One region of the Kocuria oxytropis genome, then DNA from elsewhere that is predicted to be linked to it. Evidence: predicted binding sites of a transcription regulator. Region 1 holds the regulator's gene; the other holds the start of a gene.
The links. The regulator HspR, encoded in region 1, represses chaperone genes until heat shock. The targets are predictions, from matches to a motif close to AAGTTGAGTCNNNNNGACTCAACTT.

Region 1 (7,686 bases):
TGGACCTGGCTGCAGCTGGGAGTGCACGCCAAGCCGGTCGGCTTCCTCGACGTGGCCGGTTACTGGCAGCCTCTGCTGGACGCCGTGGCGACGATGTCCGCCGCCGGGCTGGTGCCGCCCGAGCACCGGAACGCCGCCGTGGTGGCCCAGGACGCGGACGAGCTGCTCGCCCGGTTCGCGGCGTGGGAGCCCCCGCGCCGCCGTCACCGAACCACCGGCCTTGCCCCCACCGGCCCCGCGACCACCGGTCCTGCCCCCACCGGCCCCGCGACCACCGACCCTGCGCCTAGGATGTAGGGCGATGAGCGAGCACACCCCTTCCCCCGCAGAGGGCACCCCGCAGGGTCCCGTCCCCGAGGAGTTCCACCGCCGGCCGTACTCCTTCGTGCGCCGCGGCGACCGCCTCACCGCCCGGCGTCAGAAGGCCTGGGACGACTGGGCGCCCACGCGGGTGCTCGACATCCCGCGGGTGCGCACCGACACCTCCGTGCACCCCGATCACGAGTTCGACGCGGCCGCGGCTTTCGGCCGCGAGGCCCCCCTGGTCGTGGAGGTCGGCTCGGGGCTCGGCGAGGCGGTCGTGCACGCCGCCGCCCAGGACCCCGGGCGGAACTACCTCGCGGTCGAGGTGTACAAGCCCGGGATCGCGGACCTGCTCCTCAAGGCGGGCCAGGCCGGCGTCGACAACGTCCGGGTGGTGCAGGCCAACGCGCCCGAGGTCCTGGAGCACATGCTCGCTCCGGGCTCGGTCGACGAGCTGTGGGTGTTCTTCCCGGATCCCTGGCACAAGACCCGCCACCACAAGCGGCGCCTGGTCTCCCCCGCGTTCGCCGAGCTCGCCGCCCGGGTGCTGGCGCCCGGCGGGCTGTGGCGGCTCGCCACGGACTGGCAGGAGTACGCCCTGGTCATGCGGGAGGTCCTGGACGCGTCCCCGCACTTCGAGAACGTCCACCCGGGCCCGCTCGCCGACGACGAGCACCCGGACACCGGCTGGGCCCCCCGCTGGGAGGGACGGATCCTCACGAGCTTCGAGCGCAAGGCGCAGGAGGCGGGCCGCGTCCCGCGCGACCTCCTCTACCGCCGGACGGCGTGAACGAGCGGCCCGGGCCGGAGCGGGACGGCTTCGTCGTCGTGCTCCCGGGCGATCCCCGCACCCGGCCGCTGCTCCAGGGGCTGCACCTCGAGTACGTGGAGCGCTACGGGCCCGCCATCGGCGCGGAGGAGATGGCGGACCACCCGGTGGAGGACTTCACCGCTCCTGCCGGGGCCCTGCTGCTCCTGCTGGAGGACGGCGTGACGGTGGGCGGGGGCGCGTTCCGCCGGCACGACGACGACACCGCCGAGCTCAAGCGGGTGTGGACCGCCCCGGAGCACCGCCGGCGCGGGATCTCGCGGCGGGTCCTCGCCGAGCTCGAGCGGCTCGCCGCCGCGGCGGGCTACCGGCGGATCCGCCTCACCACGGGCAGCCGGCAGCCCGAGGCCTACGCCCTCTACCGCGGCAGCGGGTACGTGGTGCTGCCCGGTCCGGCCCGGGTCTACCCGGGCGGGGTGTACGACGTGGCCTTCGAGAAGCCCCTGCGCTGACTCGGCCCGGGGACCGGGCGGTCAGCGGTCCTGCGTACGAGGTGGCCGGTAGAGCACCACGGCCTGGGAGATCTTGCGGGCTCGGGGACGGGCGCCGCGGGCCATGCGCACCACGTCCCCGCCCACACCGGCGGCGAAGATCCGCGAGGACTCCTCGGCCCGGTCCCGGGCCTCCTCCAGCTCCCGGGACAGCTCGGCCACCCTCGAGCGCAGCGCCGCGACCTGGTTCTCCAGCTGCAGGATGCGCCGGATGCCCTCGAGGGACACGCCCTGCTGGGAGAGCACCTGGATCTGCTGCAGCTTCTCGATGTCCCGCTGGGAGTACCGCCGGGCCCGGCCCGGGGCGCGGGACGGCTTGACGAGACCGAGCCGGTCGTACTGGCGCAGGGTCTGCGGGTGCATCTCCGCGATCTCCGCGGCCACGGAGATCACGAACAGCGGCTGGTCGGCGTCCAGTGCCATCTCACACCCGCGCCTTCGCGGCCAGGCCGGCCCGCGGGTCCTCGGCGGCGGTCGCCTCGGCGAAGGCCCGGGCGGCCTCCTGGGCCCGCTCGTCCAGGTCGGCGGGAACGTGCACCTCGACCGTCACGATGAGGTTCCCCGCGCCCTTGGCCGTGCTGAACCCGCGCCCCTTGACGCGGAAGCGCCGGCCGGAGGACGTGCCGGCGGGCACCTTGAGCCGCACGGTGCCGCCGTCCAGCGCCGGCACCTCGACCGTGGCGCCGAGCGCCGCCTCGGGGAACGAGATCGGCACGGTGACCTCGACGTCGTCCGTGCCCTCGACCCGCCGGAAGAAGGCGTGCGGGCTCACGTGGACCGTGACGTAGAGGTCGCCGGGTCCACCGGGCCCGGAGTGGCCCTTGCCGGCGAGCTTGAGCTTCTGCCCGTCCCGCACACCGGCCGGGATCCGCACCGTGGTCTCCTGGCCGTTGCCGCGGCGCAGCTTGATCGTGGTGCCGTGGACGGAGGAACGGAACGGGATGGTGGTCTCCGTGCGGATGTCCTCCCCGCGCGCCGGCGGGCCCTGGTAGCCGGCGTAGCCGCCCGGGGCTCCGTACCCGGTCTGACCGCCGAACTGCGCGAACAGGTCCTCGAACCCGGGCTGGCCGCCCGGCCCGCCCGTGGAGTACGTCGTGCGGCGGCGCCTGCCGCCGCCGCCCCCGCCGAAGATGTCGCCGAAGAGGTCCTCGAAGTTCGCCGAGCCGCCCGCGCCGCCGGCGCCGCCGGCGGTGAAGCGCGCACCGGAGCCCATGGCGCGGATCGCGTCGTACTGCTTGCGCTCCTCGGGGTCGGAGAGCACGGAGTTCGCCTCCGTGATGTCCTTGAACCGCTGCTCGGCCTCCGCGTCGCCCGGGTTCTGGTCCGGGTGGTACTGGCGGGCGAGCTTGCGGTACGCCTTCTTGACGTCGGCTGCGGACGCGTCCTTGGAGACGCCGAGAATGCTGTAGAAGTCCTTGTCGATCCAGTCCTGGCTGGCCATGACGCCTCCTTTCTGTGGGGCCGGTCGGGGTCCTGCGGGACAGGGCCCGGTGGGTGTCCTGGGGTGGTCCCCGGTGCCGCGGCGCCGGGGACGGGAGGACGGGTCAGGGGAGGCCCGCGGGGCGGGCCTCCCCTGCCGTCGCACGGATCAGGCCGGGACGGGCCTCACTCTGCGACCGCGACGGCGACCTGGGCGGGCCGCACCACGCGCTCGCCGATCCGGAAGCCGGAGCGGAGCACCATCGAGACCTGGTCGGGCTCGACCTCGCTGGTGGGCTGCTGCAGGACCGCCTCGTGGACGGTCGGGTCGAACTTCTCCCCGACCTCCCCGATCCGCACGAGCCCCTGCCGCACGAGGGTCTCCTCGAGCTTGTTCGCGATCGCCGCGAACGGGCCGTCCGTGAGGTCGCCCGCCTGCCGGGCCGCGTCGATGTCGTCGAACACCGGCAACAGCGTCTGCAGGAGGTCGCCCGTCACGAAGGTCCGCAGCTGCTCCTTCTCGCGGGCCGTGCGGTGCTTGAAGTTGACGAACTCGGCCTGCAGGCGGCGCAGCTCCTCGAGCCGCTCCTCCGCGAGGGCGGCCGACGGGGAGTCCGCCGCCTCCGCGGCCGACGGGGCGGCGTCCCCCGACTCGGCGTCGGTCGACTGGGGCGTCGAGAGGATGTCGTCCACCGTCAGGCCCTCCGGCCCGGCCTCCTCGCGGGGGCCGGATCCGGAGTCCTGCGAGCGGTGCTCGTCGGGCTGCGCGGCCGCGTCCCCGGGACCGTTGCCGGGGCCGTTCTCCGCCGCGTTCTCGTCGGGTCCTGGCGTGGGGTCGGGCATGCTCACTTCTTCTCGTCCTCGTCGTCGACGACCTCGGCGTCGACGATGTCCTCGTCACCGGGGGCGCCGGTCGCACCCGCACCGGGGGCGCCCTCGGCACCCTCGGCCTGGGACTGTGCGTAGAGGGCCTCGCCGAGCTTGGTCTGGGACTGCTGCAGCTTGTCGTAGGCCGTCTTCACGGCGTCGTCGTCCTCGCCCTCGAGCGCCTGCTTCAGGGCGTCGACGTCGGCCTGCACCTCGGACTTCACGTCCGCGGGCAGCTTCTCGTCGTTGTCCTTCAGCAGCTTGTCGACCGAGTAGGCCTGCTGCTCCGCGTTGTTGCGCAGGTCGGCGGCCTCCCGGCGCACCCGGTCCGCCTCGGCGTTGGCCTCGGCGTCCTTGACCATGCGGTCGATGTCCTCCTTGGACAGGGAGGACCCGCCCGTGATGGTCATCGACTGCTCGGTGCCGGTGCCCTTGTCCTTCGCGGAGACGTGCACGATGCCGTTGGCGTCGATGTCGAAGGTGACCTCGATCTGCGGCATCCCGCGGGGGGCCGGGGCGATGCCGGTCAGCTCGAAGGTGCCCAGGTTCTTGTTGTCCCGGGTGAACTGGCGCTCGCCCTGGAAGACCTGGATCGACACCGACGGCTGGTTGTCCTCGGCGGTGGTGAAGGTCTCGGACCGCTTCGTGGGGATGGCCGTGTTGCGCTCGATGAGCTTGGTCATCACCCCGCCCTTGGTCTCGATGCCCAGGGACAGCGGCGTCACGTCGATCAGCAGCACGTCCTTGCGGTCGCCCTTGAGCACGCCGGCCTGGATCGCCGCGCCGACGGCGACGACCTCGTCCGGGTTCACGCCCTTGTTGGGCTCCTTGCCGGCCAGGCGCTGGACGGTCTCCGCGACGGCGGGCATGCGGGTCGAGCCGCCCACCAGCACCACGTGGTCGATGTCGGACACGGAGATGCCGGCCTCGGCGATGACGTCCTTGAAGGGCTTCTCGGTGCGCTCGAGCAGGTCGCGGGTGAGCTCCTCGAACTTCGCCCGGGTGAGGCGCTCGTCCAGGTGCACCGGCCCCTCGGGGGTCACGGACAGGTACTGGAGGGAGATGTTGGTGCTCGTCGCGGAGGAGAGCTCCTTCTTGGCCTGCTCCGCGGTCTCCTTCAGGCGCTGCAGGGCGATCTTGTCCTTGGACAGGTCCGCCCCGGTCTTCTGCTTCACCTGCGACAGCAGCCAGTCGACCACGCGCTGGTCCCAGTCGTCGCCGCCGAGCCGGTTGTCACCGGCGGTGGCGCGGACCTGAATGGTGGAGAAGTCGTCCTCGTCCTTGCCGACCTCCAGCAGGGAGACGTCGAAGGTGCCGCCGCCGAGGTCGAAGACGAGGATCAGCTCGTCCTCCTTGCCCTTCTCCAGGCCGTAGGCCAGCGCCGCGGCGGTGGGCTCGTTGACGATGCGCAGCACGTTCATGCCGGCGATCTCACCGGCCTCCTTGGTGGCCTGGCGCTCGGCGTCGTTGAAGTACGCCGGGACGGTGATCACGGCGTCGGTGACCTTGTCGCCCAGGTAGGACTCGGCGTCGGTCTTGAGCTTCATGAGGATGCGCGCCGAGATCTCCTGCGGCGTGTACTTCTTGCCGTCGATGTCGGTGGACCACCCGGTGCCCATGTGGCGCTTGACGGAGGCGATGGTGCGCTCCACGTTGGTGACGGCCTGGCGCTTGGCGATGTCGCCCACCAGGGTCTCGCCGTCCTTCGAGAAGGCGACGACGGAGGGCGTGGTCCGGTTGCCCTCGGCGTTGGCGATGACGGTGGGCTCGCCGCCCTCCAGCACCGACACCACGGAGTTGGTGGTGCCGAGGTCGATTCCTACTGCACGGGACATGGAGTGTTCTCCTTCGGGTCGAGCTGAACCGGGCGGGCCGTGCTGGCCCCGTTGGGTCCCGGAGGTCTCAGGTCTTGAGTTTTCCTGACTCAAGTCTGCCACGTGCACCGTCGATGTCAACTTGAGTTGAGTCTTGTCGACTCAAGCTATCTGCCGCACCGGGTGTGAGACACCACTCCCCCTTCGGCCGCCCGGACCCCGTGCCGTAGACTGGACTGTTGCGCCCGGACTGCCGGGTCCTCATCGACACCTCCGGTCCGCCCCGCACGCCCACTCACGCACGCCGACACGACACCGCACACGCACTCGACACCGCAGGAGCCTCCGTGAGCACCACACCGCCCCATTCGCCGCAACCACAGAGCCCGAACGGGTCCTCGCACCGGCCGAGGCCGCGCGAGGTGCTGCGGGAGATCAACTACCCCCACGGCATCCACCCCGCCCTGGTCCCCGGCATCGCCGTGGAGGACCAGAAGCTGCACTACGGCACGGACAAGGTCGTCTTCCTCGTCACCGCCGCGCTGATCGTGGCGTTCATCGCCTGGGGCGTCCTCTCCACCGAGTCCCTGACCGCGGCCTCCACCGCGGCCCTGGGCTGGGTGACCGGCAACGCGGGCTGGTTCTTCACCGCGCTCTCCACCGCCGCCGTGCTGTTCATGCTCGTCGTCGGCTTCAGCCGCACCGGCCGGATCCCGCTGGGCATGGACGACGAGAAGCCCGAGTACTCCTTCTTCTCGTGGCTGGCCATGCTCTTCGCCGCCGGCATGGGCATCGGCCTCATGTTCTACGGCGCCTCCGAGCCCCTGAGCCACTTCGGCGCGGGTGTGCCCGGCTTCGGCGCGGAGCCCGGCTCCGAGGAGATGACCGTCTACGCCCTGGTCCAGACGGCCTTCCACTGGGGTCTGAACCCCTGGGCCATGTACGCCGTGGTCGGCTCCGCCGTCGCCTACGGCGCCTACCGCCGCGGGCGCCCGCCGCTCATCAGCCGGATCTTCGTCCCGCTGATCGGCCAGCAGCGCGCCGAGGGCGGCCTGGGCCGGCTCATCGACGTGTTCGCCATCTTCGCGACCCTGTTCGGCACCGCGGCCTCGCTGGGGATCGGCGCGCTGCAGATCTCCCGGGGCCTCGAGATCGTGGCCGGCTGGGGGCCGCTCGGCAACGGCGGCCTCATCGCCGTCATCGCCGTGCTCACGGCCGCCTTCGTGGTCTCCGCCGTCTCCGGCGTGGCCCGCGGCATCCGCTACCTCTCCAACACGAACCTGCTGCTGGCCTTCCTGCTGGCGCTGTTCGTGTTCGTGGTCGGCCCCACCGTCCTGATCCTGGACCTCGTCCCCGCCGTGTTCAGCACGTACCTGCAGGAGTACCTGTGGATGACCGGGCAGACCGGCGGCTGGGGCGAGGACGCCACCGCCTTCGCGGGCGGCTGGACCGTCTTCTACTGGGCGTGGTGGCTGTCGTGGTCCCCGTTCGTCGGGATGTTCATCGCCAAGATCTCCCGGGGCCGCACGCTGCGCCAGTTCGTCACCGTGGTGCTCGTGGTCCCCTCCTCGATGTGCGTGCTCTGGTTCGTGGTCATCGGCGGCACCGCCATGTACCTGCAGCGCACCGGGACCGACCTCGCGGCCGCCGGCGGCCAGGAGGCCGTGCTGTTCGGCATGCTCGACGCCCTCCCGCTCGGCGCGATCACCTCGGTGCTCGCGATGATTGTCATCGGCATCTTCTTCGTGACCAGTGCGGACTCCGCGTCCATCGTCATGGGCACCCTGTCCCAGCGCGGGCGGCCGGAGCCCAACCGGTCCATCGTGGTGTTCTGGGGCCTGTGCCTCGGCGGCATCGCGGCGGTCATGATGCTCGTGGGCGGGGACGACGCCCTGACCGGCATGCAGAACCTCGTGACCGTCTCGGCCCTGCCGTTCGCGGTGATCGTCGCCTTCCTGATGGT
Region 2 (7,686 bases), on a different contig from region 1:
GCACGAGCCCCAGGTGCTCGCCGGCCAGCGCGGCCAGATCGGGGTCGCTCACCGCCCCGCCCCACGTGATGAGCAGGAGCCGGGTGCTGCCGTGATCCGCGGCCAGACGCTCGAGCAGCCCCTCGACCCACGCCGCGGGGTCGGTGCCGCGCTCCTCCTCGGCGGCCGCCAGGACCCGGTCCAGCGCGGCGCGCGCGGTGGCGGCCACCAGCTCCTGCTTGCTCGGGAAGTGGTTGTACAGTGCCCCCGCGCTGAGCCCGGTGGCGGCGATGATGCGGTGCATCGACGCCCCGTCGAAGCCGTGCTCGAGGAAGCACTCGGCGGCCGCGGCCACGATCTCGCGGCGGCGCTCGTCCTTGTACTGCTGGCTCACCCGGGGCACGCCCCCATCCTAGGCCACGGGCCGCGCCCAGAACGGTCGTTCGATCGGCGCCCCGGCCCGGCGACACGGCCGGCCCGGCAGCACGACAGGCCCGCCGGCACGACCGGCCCGGCAGCACGGCAGCGGCCCGGCAGCACGCCAGGCCCGCCGGCACGACCGGACCGGCGTGGCAGAATGCGCCCATGCCCGCCCAGACGCTCAGCCCCTTCGTCCACGCCTCCCTCGACGCCGCCCACCTGGACGACCCCGGCACCGCGACGGGCCGCACGCTCGGCTGGGGCGTGGTCAGCACTGCGGACATCGCGGAGAAGGTGGTCCCGGACATCGCGGCGCTGCCCGACGCCCGGCTCGTGGCCGTGAGCTCCCGGGACCAGGAGCGCGCCCAGGACTTCGCCCGGCGGCACGGGGTGGAGCGGGCCTACGGCAGCACGGCCACGACCACCGGCCTGGACCGTCTCGCGGCCGACCCGGAGGTGGAGATCGTCTACGTGGCCACCCCGCACGGCTACCACCACCGGGACGTCTCGGCGCTGCTGCGGGCGGGCAAGCACGTGGTGTGCGAGAAGGCGCTCGCCATGACCGCGGCGGAGGTGCGGGACCTCGTCCGCATGGCCCGCGAGCACGGCGTCTTCCTGATGGAGGCGGTCTGGACCCGCGCGACCCCCGGCTTCCGCACCGCGATGCGCTGGGTGCGGGAGGGCCGGCTGGGCCGCGTGCGCTCGGTCGAGGGGTCCATCGGCATGCACCGGGCCCTGGACCCGGAGCACCGGCTGTTCCGGCGGGCCGACGGCGGCGGGGTCCTGCTCGACATGATGGTCTACCCCCTGACCTGGACCTCGGCCGTGCTGGGGGCCCCGGAGCGCTGGAGCGCCCGCGCCGAGCTCGGCGCCACGGACGTGGACGTGGACACCGCCCTGACCCTGGACTACGGGCACGGCCGGGCCCACGTGAGCGGCACCCTCTCCGCCACGGTCCCCCACCAGGTGACGATCAGCGGCACGGAGGGCTGGCTGCGCGTCGACGGCCGGATCAACTGCCCCACCACCCTGGTGCTCCAGACCGCCGCGGGCGCCCGCGGCGGGGCCGCGCCCGTGGTGGAGCACGTGGACGTGCCGGGCGCGGGGTACGTCGGCGAGATGCGCGAGGCCACGCGCTGCGTGCAGCAGGGCCTGCTCGAGTCCCCGGTCGTCCCGTGGGCCGACTCCCTCGAGCTCGCGGAGCTCTTCGACCGGGTGCGGGAGCGGATCGGCGTGCGCTATCCCCACGACGCCCGCTGACGGGCGGTTCGCCCTGGGCGATGCGCCCGCAGAGCTGTTGAAGACACCCGGACACGGACCTATCATGGAACACAGTTGAGTTGATCGGACTCAACTAAATGTCGGAGACATTGCTCATCTGTTGAGGAGATGATTGGCGTGGCCACCATGTTCACCCCGTTCAACGATTTCGACCGTCTCGCCGCCTCGCTGTTCGCCCGCCAGGGCCTGCGCGAGATGCCCATGGACCTGTACCGGGACGGCGACCAGTACATCCTGCGGGCGGACCTGCCCGGCATCGACCCCGAGAGCGTCGACGTCGACGTCGACGGCCAGCTGCTGACCATCCGGGCCGAGCGCAAGCTGCCCGAGGTCCAGGACGTGCAGTGGATCACCCGGGAGCGGCAGAGCTCCTCGTTCGTGCGCCAGCTCAACCTGGGCCAGGGCATCGACATCCAGGGCATCGCCGCGAACTACGACAACGGCGTGCTCACGGTGACGATCCCCGTCTCCGCGCAGGCCAAGCCGCGCAAGATCCAGGTGGTCTCCGGCCAGGGCGATCAGCAGGCCCTGGGCGAGGGCCGGGAGGGCTCCGGCGACCGCGTGATCGGCGAGGGCGAGCTCGTCAACGGGACCGACTCCACCCAGTCCACGGAGGGCTGAGGCCGACGGGCCACCGCCCGCCGGCAGGCCACGGCACCGGGCCCGCTCCCGCCCCGGGAGCGGGCCCGCCGTCGTGCCCGGCCCGCCCCCGGCCACCGCCCCGACAGCGGGCGGGCCACCGCCTCGGGTATCTTGGCACCAGGAAGCACCACCACCGATCCGACGACATCCTGGGAGACTGCCCGCACATGGCCAAGATCATCTACACCCGCACCGACGAGGCGCCCCTGCTCGCCACCTACTCGTTCAAGCCGATCATCGAGGCCTACGCCTCGACCGCCGGCGTCGAGGTGGAGACCCGCGACATCTCCCTCGCCGGGCGCATCCTCGCCGCGTTCGAGGACCGCCTGCCCGAGGACCAGCGGGTGGCCGACGCCCTCGCGGAGCTCGGGGAGCTGGCCAAGAAGCCCGAGGCCAACATCATCAAGCTGCCCAACATCTCCGCCTCCGTCCCGCAGCTCAAGGCCGCGGTGAAGGAGCTGCAGGAGCAGGGCGTGGACCTCCCGGACTACCCGGACGAGCCGCGCTCCGAGGAGGAGAAGGACACCCGGGCCCGCTACGACAAGGTCAAGGGCTCGGCGGTCAACCCCGTGCTGCGCGAGGGCAACTCGGACCGCCGCGCCCCCGCCTCCGTGAAGAACTACGTCCGCAAGAACCCGCACCGCATGGGCGAGTGGACCTCGGAGTCGCGGACCAACGTCGCCACGATGGGCCGGGACGACTTCCGCGACAACGAGAAGTCCGTGGTCATGGAGGACGACGACGTCCTGACGATCCGGCTGGTCGGCGAGGACGGCACCACCACGGTGCTCAAGGAGTCCGTGCCCGTGCTGGCCGGCGAGGTCGTCGACGGCACCGTGATGCGTGCCGCGGCCCTGGACGCGTTCCTCGCGGAGCAGGTCGAGCGCGCCAAGCGGGAGGACGTGCTGTTCTCGGTGCACCTGAAGGCCACCATGATGAAGGTCTCCGACCCCATCATCTTCGGCCACGTCATCGAGGCGTTCTTCCCCGAGCTCTTCGCCGCCCACGGCGCGGCCCTCGAGGAGGCCGGGCTGAGCTCCGACAACGGGCTCGCCGCGATCCTCAACGGCCTCGACGCCCTGCCGGCCGACGTGCGCGACGACGTGCGGGCCGCGATCGACAAGGGTCTCGCCGAGGGCCCGAAGCTCGCCATGGTGAACTCCGACAAGGGCATCACCAACCTGCACGTGCCCTCCGACGTCATCGTCGACGCCTCGATGCCCGCCATGATCCGCACCTCGGGGCACATGTGGGGCCCCGAGGGCGAGGAGGCCGACACCCTCGCGGTGCTGCCGGACAGCTCCTACGCCGGGGTCTACCAGGTGGTCATCGACGACTGCCGCGCCCACGGCGCGTTCGACCCGACCACGATGGGCTCGGTGCCGAACGTGGGCCTCATGGCGATGAAGGCCGAGGAGTACGGCTCCCACGACAAGACCTTCGAGATCCCCGCCGCGGGCACCGTCCAGGTCGTCGACTCCTCGGGCACCGTGCTCATCGAGCACGAGGTCTCCCCCGGCGACATCTGGCGCGCGTGCCAGACCAAGGACGTCGCCATCCGGGACTGGGTCAAGCTCGCCGTGACGCGCGCCCGGGCCTCCGCCACGCCGGCCGTGTTCTGGCTGGACCGCACCCGCGCCCACGACACCAACCTCATCGCCAAGGTCGAGGAGTACCTCACCGAGCACGACACCGAGGGGCTGCAGATCGAGATCATGTCCCCCGAGGAGGCCACCGCGTTCTCGATCGAGCGGATCCGCCGCGGCGAGGACACCATCTCGGTCACCGGCAACGTGCTGCGCGACTACCTGACGGACCTGTTCCCGATCCTGGAGCTGGGCACCTCCGCGAAGATGCTCTCGGTGGTCCCCCTCATCAACGGCGGCGGGCTGTTCGAGACGGGCGCCGGCGGGTCCGCGCCGAAGCACGTCCAGCAGCTGGTCGAGGAGAACCACCTGCGCTGGGACAGCCTGGGCGAGTTCCTCGCCCTCGCCGCGAGCCTCGACCACCTGGCCACCACGGCGGACAACGAGCGCGCCCGGATCCTCGGCGAGACCCTCGACCGGGCCACGGGCACGTTCCTGGAGGAGAACAAGTCCCCCAGCCGCAAGGTCGGCGAGATCGACAACCGCGGCAGCCACTTCTACCTGGCCCTGTACTGGGCCCAGGAGCTGGCGCGCCAGGACGAGGACACCGAGCTCGCCCAGGCCTTCGCCTCCGTGGCGGAGCAGCTGGCCGAGAACGAGGACGCCATCAACGAGGAGCTGCTCTCGGTGCAGGGCCGGCCCGCCGACATCGGCGGCTACTACCGCCCGGACGACGCCAAGACGTTCTCGGTGATGCGCCCCTCGGAGACCTTCAACCGGGTCCTCTCCTCGCTCAGCGCGTGAGCTGAGCGGATGCGCTGCGCGGGCCGATCGCTCGGGCAGCGGACACGGCAGCGGCCGCACCCCCTCCGGGGGGTGCGGCCGCTGCCGTGTGCCGGGCGGCTGCGCCGGTGCGCTGACTCGGTGCGCCGAGACGGTGCGCCGGGCCGCCGCAGAGGCGGGTCAGTGGAAGAAGTGCCGCGCCCCGGTGACGTACATCGTCACGCCGGCGGCCTCGGCCGCGGCCACGACCTCCTCGTCCCGGATGGAGCCGCCGGGCTGGACCACGGCCCGCACCCCGGCGTCCAGGAGCACCTGCAGACCGTCCGGGAACGGGAAGAACGCGTCCGAGGCCGCGACGGCGCCGCGCGCACGCTCGGCGCCGTCCGCGCCGAGGGCGTTGGCCCGCTCCACGGACAGGCGGCAGGAGTCCACGCGGTTGACCTGCCCCATGCCGATGCCCACGGACGCGCCGTGGTCGGCGAGCAGGATCGCGTTGGACTTCACGGCGCGCAGGGCCTTCCACGCGAAGGCGAGGTCGGCGAGGGTCTGCTCGTCCGCCGGGGCGCCGGCCGCGAGGGTCCACCCGGCGGGGTCGTCGCCGGGGGCGTCGAGGCGGTCCGAGACCTGCAGCAGCGCGCCGCCGGAGACCTGGCGGTACTCGAGGACGTCGCGCTCGAAGCCCTCGGGCAGCTCGAGCAGGCGGATGTTCTTCTTGGCCTGCAGGATCTCCAGGGCCTCGGGCTCGTAGCCGGGGGCCACGACGACCTCGGTGAAGATGTCCCGCACGGTCTCGGCCATGGCCCGGGTCACGGTCCGGTTGGCGGCGATCACGCCGCCGTAGGCGGAGAGCGGGTCGCACGCGTGGGCCTTGCGGTGGGCGTCGGCGATCGGGTCCTCCGCGCCGGGAGTCGCCACGGCCAGGCCGCACGGGTTGTTGTGCTTGACGACCGCCACGGCCGGCTCGTCGAAGTCGTAGGCGGCGCGCAGCGCGGCGTCGGCGTCCACGTAGTTGTTGTAGGACATCTCCTTGCCGTGCAGCTGGTCGGCCTGGGCGATGCCGGGGGTCGCGGCCTCGTCCACGTAGAGCGCGCCCTTCTGGTGCGGGTTCTCGCCGTAGCGCAGCGCGGCCGAGCGCTGCAGGGCCAGGCCGGCGTAGGGGGGCCAGAAGTTGGCGTCCTCGTCCCGCTCGAACTGCTGCGCCGTCCAGGTCGCCACCGCGGTGTCGTAGGCCGCGGTGTGCGCGAACGCCGCGGCGGCCAGCCGGCGGCGGGCCCGCAGGTCGAAGCCGCCCGAGGCCGCGGCCTCGACGACCTCGTCGTAGCCGGCCGGATCCACGACCACGGACACGGCCGCGTGGTTCTTCGCGGCGGCCCGGACCATCGAGGGCCCGCCGATGTCGATCTGCTCGACGACCTCGTCCTGGCCCGCACCGGAGCGCACGGTGTCCACGAACGGGTACAGGTTCACGACCACCAGGTCGAACGGCTCGATCTCCAGCTGCGCGAGCTGGTCCATGTGCTCCGGCTTCCGGCGGTCCGCGAGGATCCCCGCGTGCACCCGCGGGTGGAGGGTCTTGACCCGTCCCTCCAGGCACTCCTGGAAACCGGTGACGTCCGCGACCTCCGTGACCGGCACGCCCAGGGCCGCGATCCGCTGAGCGGTCGAACCGGTGGAGACGATCGCGACGCCGGCCCGGTGCAGCCCCGTGGCGAGGCCCTCCAGCCCGGTCTTGTCGTAGACGGACACCAGCGCCCTCTTGATGGGCACGCGGTCAAGCTGGGTGGGGCTCACGGGGTCTCCAAGCGTTTCGGGGTCGGGGTGGACGGCGGGATCCGCCGGGACCATTTTACGGACCCGCGCCCGCCCCGCTCACCGGGCGTCGTGCAGGGCCGCCCGCCGGGCCGTGGCCCCGAGCGTCCGCACCAGCAGCTCGCGCTCGGCGGCCTTGATCCGCTCGTGCAGCGAGGCCTCGGTGTCCTCCTCCTCCACGGGCACCGCGGCCTGCGCCAGGATCGGACCGGCGTCGACGTCGGCGACGACCTCGTGGACCGTGACGCCGGTGACCTTCACGCCGTGGGCGAGGGCGTCCCGCACCGCGTGCGCCCCGGGGAAGGAGGGCAGCAGGGACGGGTGGGTGTTGATGATCCGCCCCGCGAACGCCTCGACGAACGCCGGGTCCACGATCCGCATGAAGCCCGCGAAGAGGACGCGGTCGGGCTGCCGGGCGGCCACCGCCTCCTGGAGGGCGCGGTTCCACCGCGTCCGGTCCGGGTGGTCGCCGGGCCGGACGAGGAACGTCTCGATCCCGGCCTGCCGGGCCCGCTCGAGGCCGGTGCAGGGCTTGTCCGCGCCCACCGCGGCGATCTCCACGTCGATCCGGCCCTCCCGGACGGCGTCGAGGACCGCCTGCAGATTGGTGCCGGAGCCGGAGACCATGACCACGATGCGCATGCCGTCGAGTCTAGTCGGGCGGTCGGTGGCCGGTGCCCGGGGTGCCCTAGAGTGAAGGGCATGACCCCTCCCCGCCCGAGCCCCGAGGCAGCCCCCGCGGACGCACGACGCGCCGCCGCGACCCGCACGGCAGGAGGCGGGCTGGTGTGCGCGGCCGTCTCCCTCGTGCTCGTCGGGGCCGGACTGTGGCCCACCGTGGCGGGAGTGGTGCTGGCGGCCGCCGGGATCGGGCTGGGCATCGCGGCCCTCGTGCGCTCCCGCGGGACGGACCGTCGCCGGCTGCTGGTGCTGAGCGCGGTCGCCGCGATCGTGCTGGGCGCGCTGAGCCTGCTCGCCGGCGGTGCCCGGCTCGCCCTGTGGCCGGTGGCCGAGGCCTACCAGGAGTGCGTCGCCGGGACCCTCACCCTGTCCGGGGCGGCGCAGTGCCAGCAGGAGCTCGAGGACGGGATCTGGAGCTACCTCTCCGGCGGCCCGGCCGCTCCGGCGTCCGAGGGCGCGGGCGCCTCGGCCGCGTCCACGTCGAACGCCTCGGCGGACCCGGCCC

Region 2: the regulator HspR is predicted to act here: its motif matches at 1,732-1,756, upstream of QYM41_RS04490 (Hsp20/alpha crystallin family protein).

Annotation. Positions count from the first base shown of each region.
Region 1 covers NZ_JAVFXA010000001.1:52,075-59,760, forward strand. The annotation lists gene QYM41_RS00225 (LOG family protein) at 1-297, shown strand, start outside; gene trmB (tRNA (guanosine(46)-N7)-methyltransferase TrmB) at 302-1,093, shown strand; gene QYM41_RS00235 (GNAT family N-acetyltransferase) at 1,090-1,584, shown strand; gene QYM41_RS00240 (heat shock protein transcriptional repressor HspR) at 1,606-2,046, opposite strand; gene QYM41_RS00245 (DnaJ C-terminal domain-containing protein) at 2,048-3,064, opposite strand; gene QYM41_RS00250 (nucleotide exchange factor GrpE) at 3,229-3,885, opposite strand; gene dnaK (molecular chaperone DnaK) at 3,888-5,744, opposite strand; gene QYM41_RS00260 (BCCT family transporter) at 6,071-7,686, shown strand, end outside.
Region 2 covers NZ_JAVFXA010000003.1:113,782-121,467, reverse strand. The annotation lists gene QYM41_RS04500 (TetR/AcrR family transcriptional regulator) at 1-382, opposite strand, end outside; gene QYM41_RS04495 (Gfo/Idh/MocA family protein) at 565-1,659, shown strand; gene QYM41_RS04490 (Hsp20/alpha crystallin family protein) at 1,789-2,301, shown strand; gene QYM41_RS04485 (NADP-dependent isocitrate dehydrogenase) at 2,490-4,712, shown strand; gene purH (bifunctional phosphoribosylaminoimidazolecarboxamide formyltransferase/IMP cyclohydrolase) at 4,872-6,482, opposite strand; gene purN (phosphoribosylglycinamide formyltransferase) at 6,561-7,142, opposite strand; gene QYM41_RS04470 (hypothetical protein) at 7,203-7,686, shown strand, end outside; gene QYM41_RS04465 (cell division protein PerM) at 7,598-7,686, opposite strand, start outside.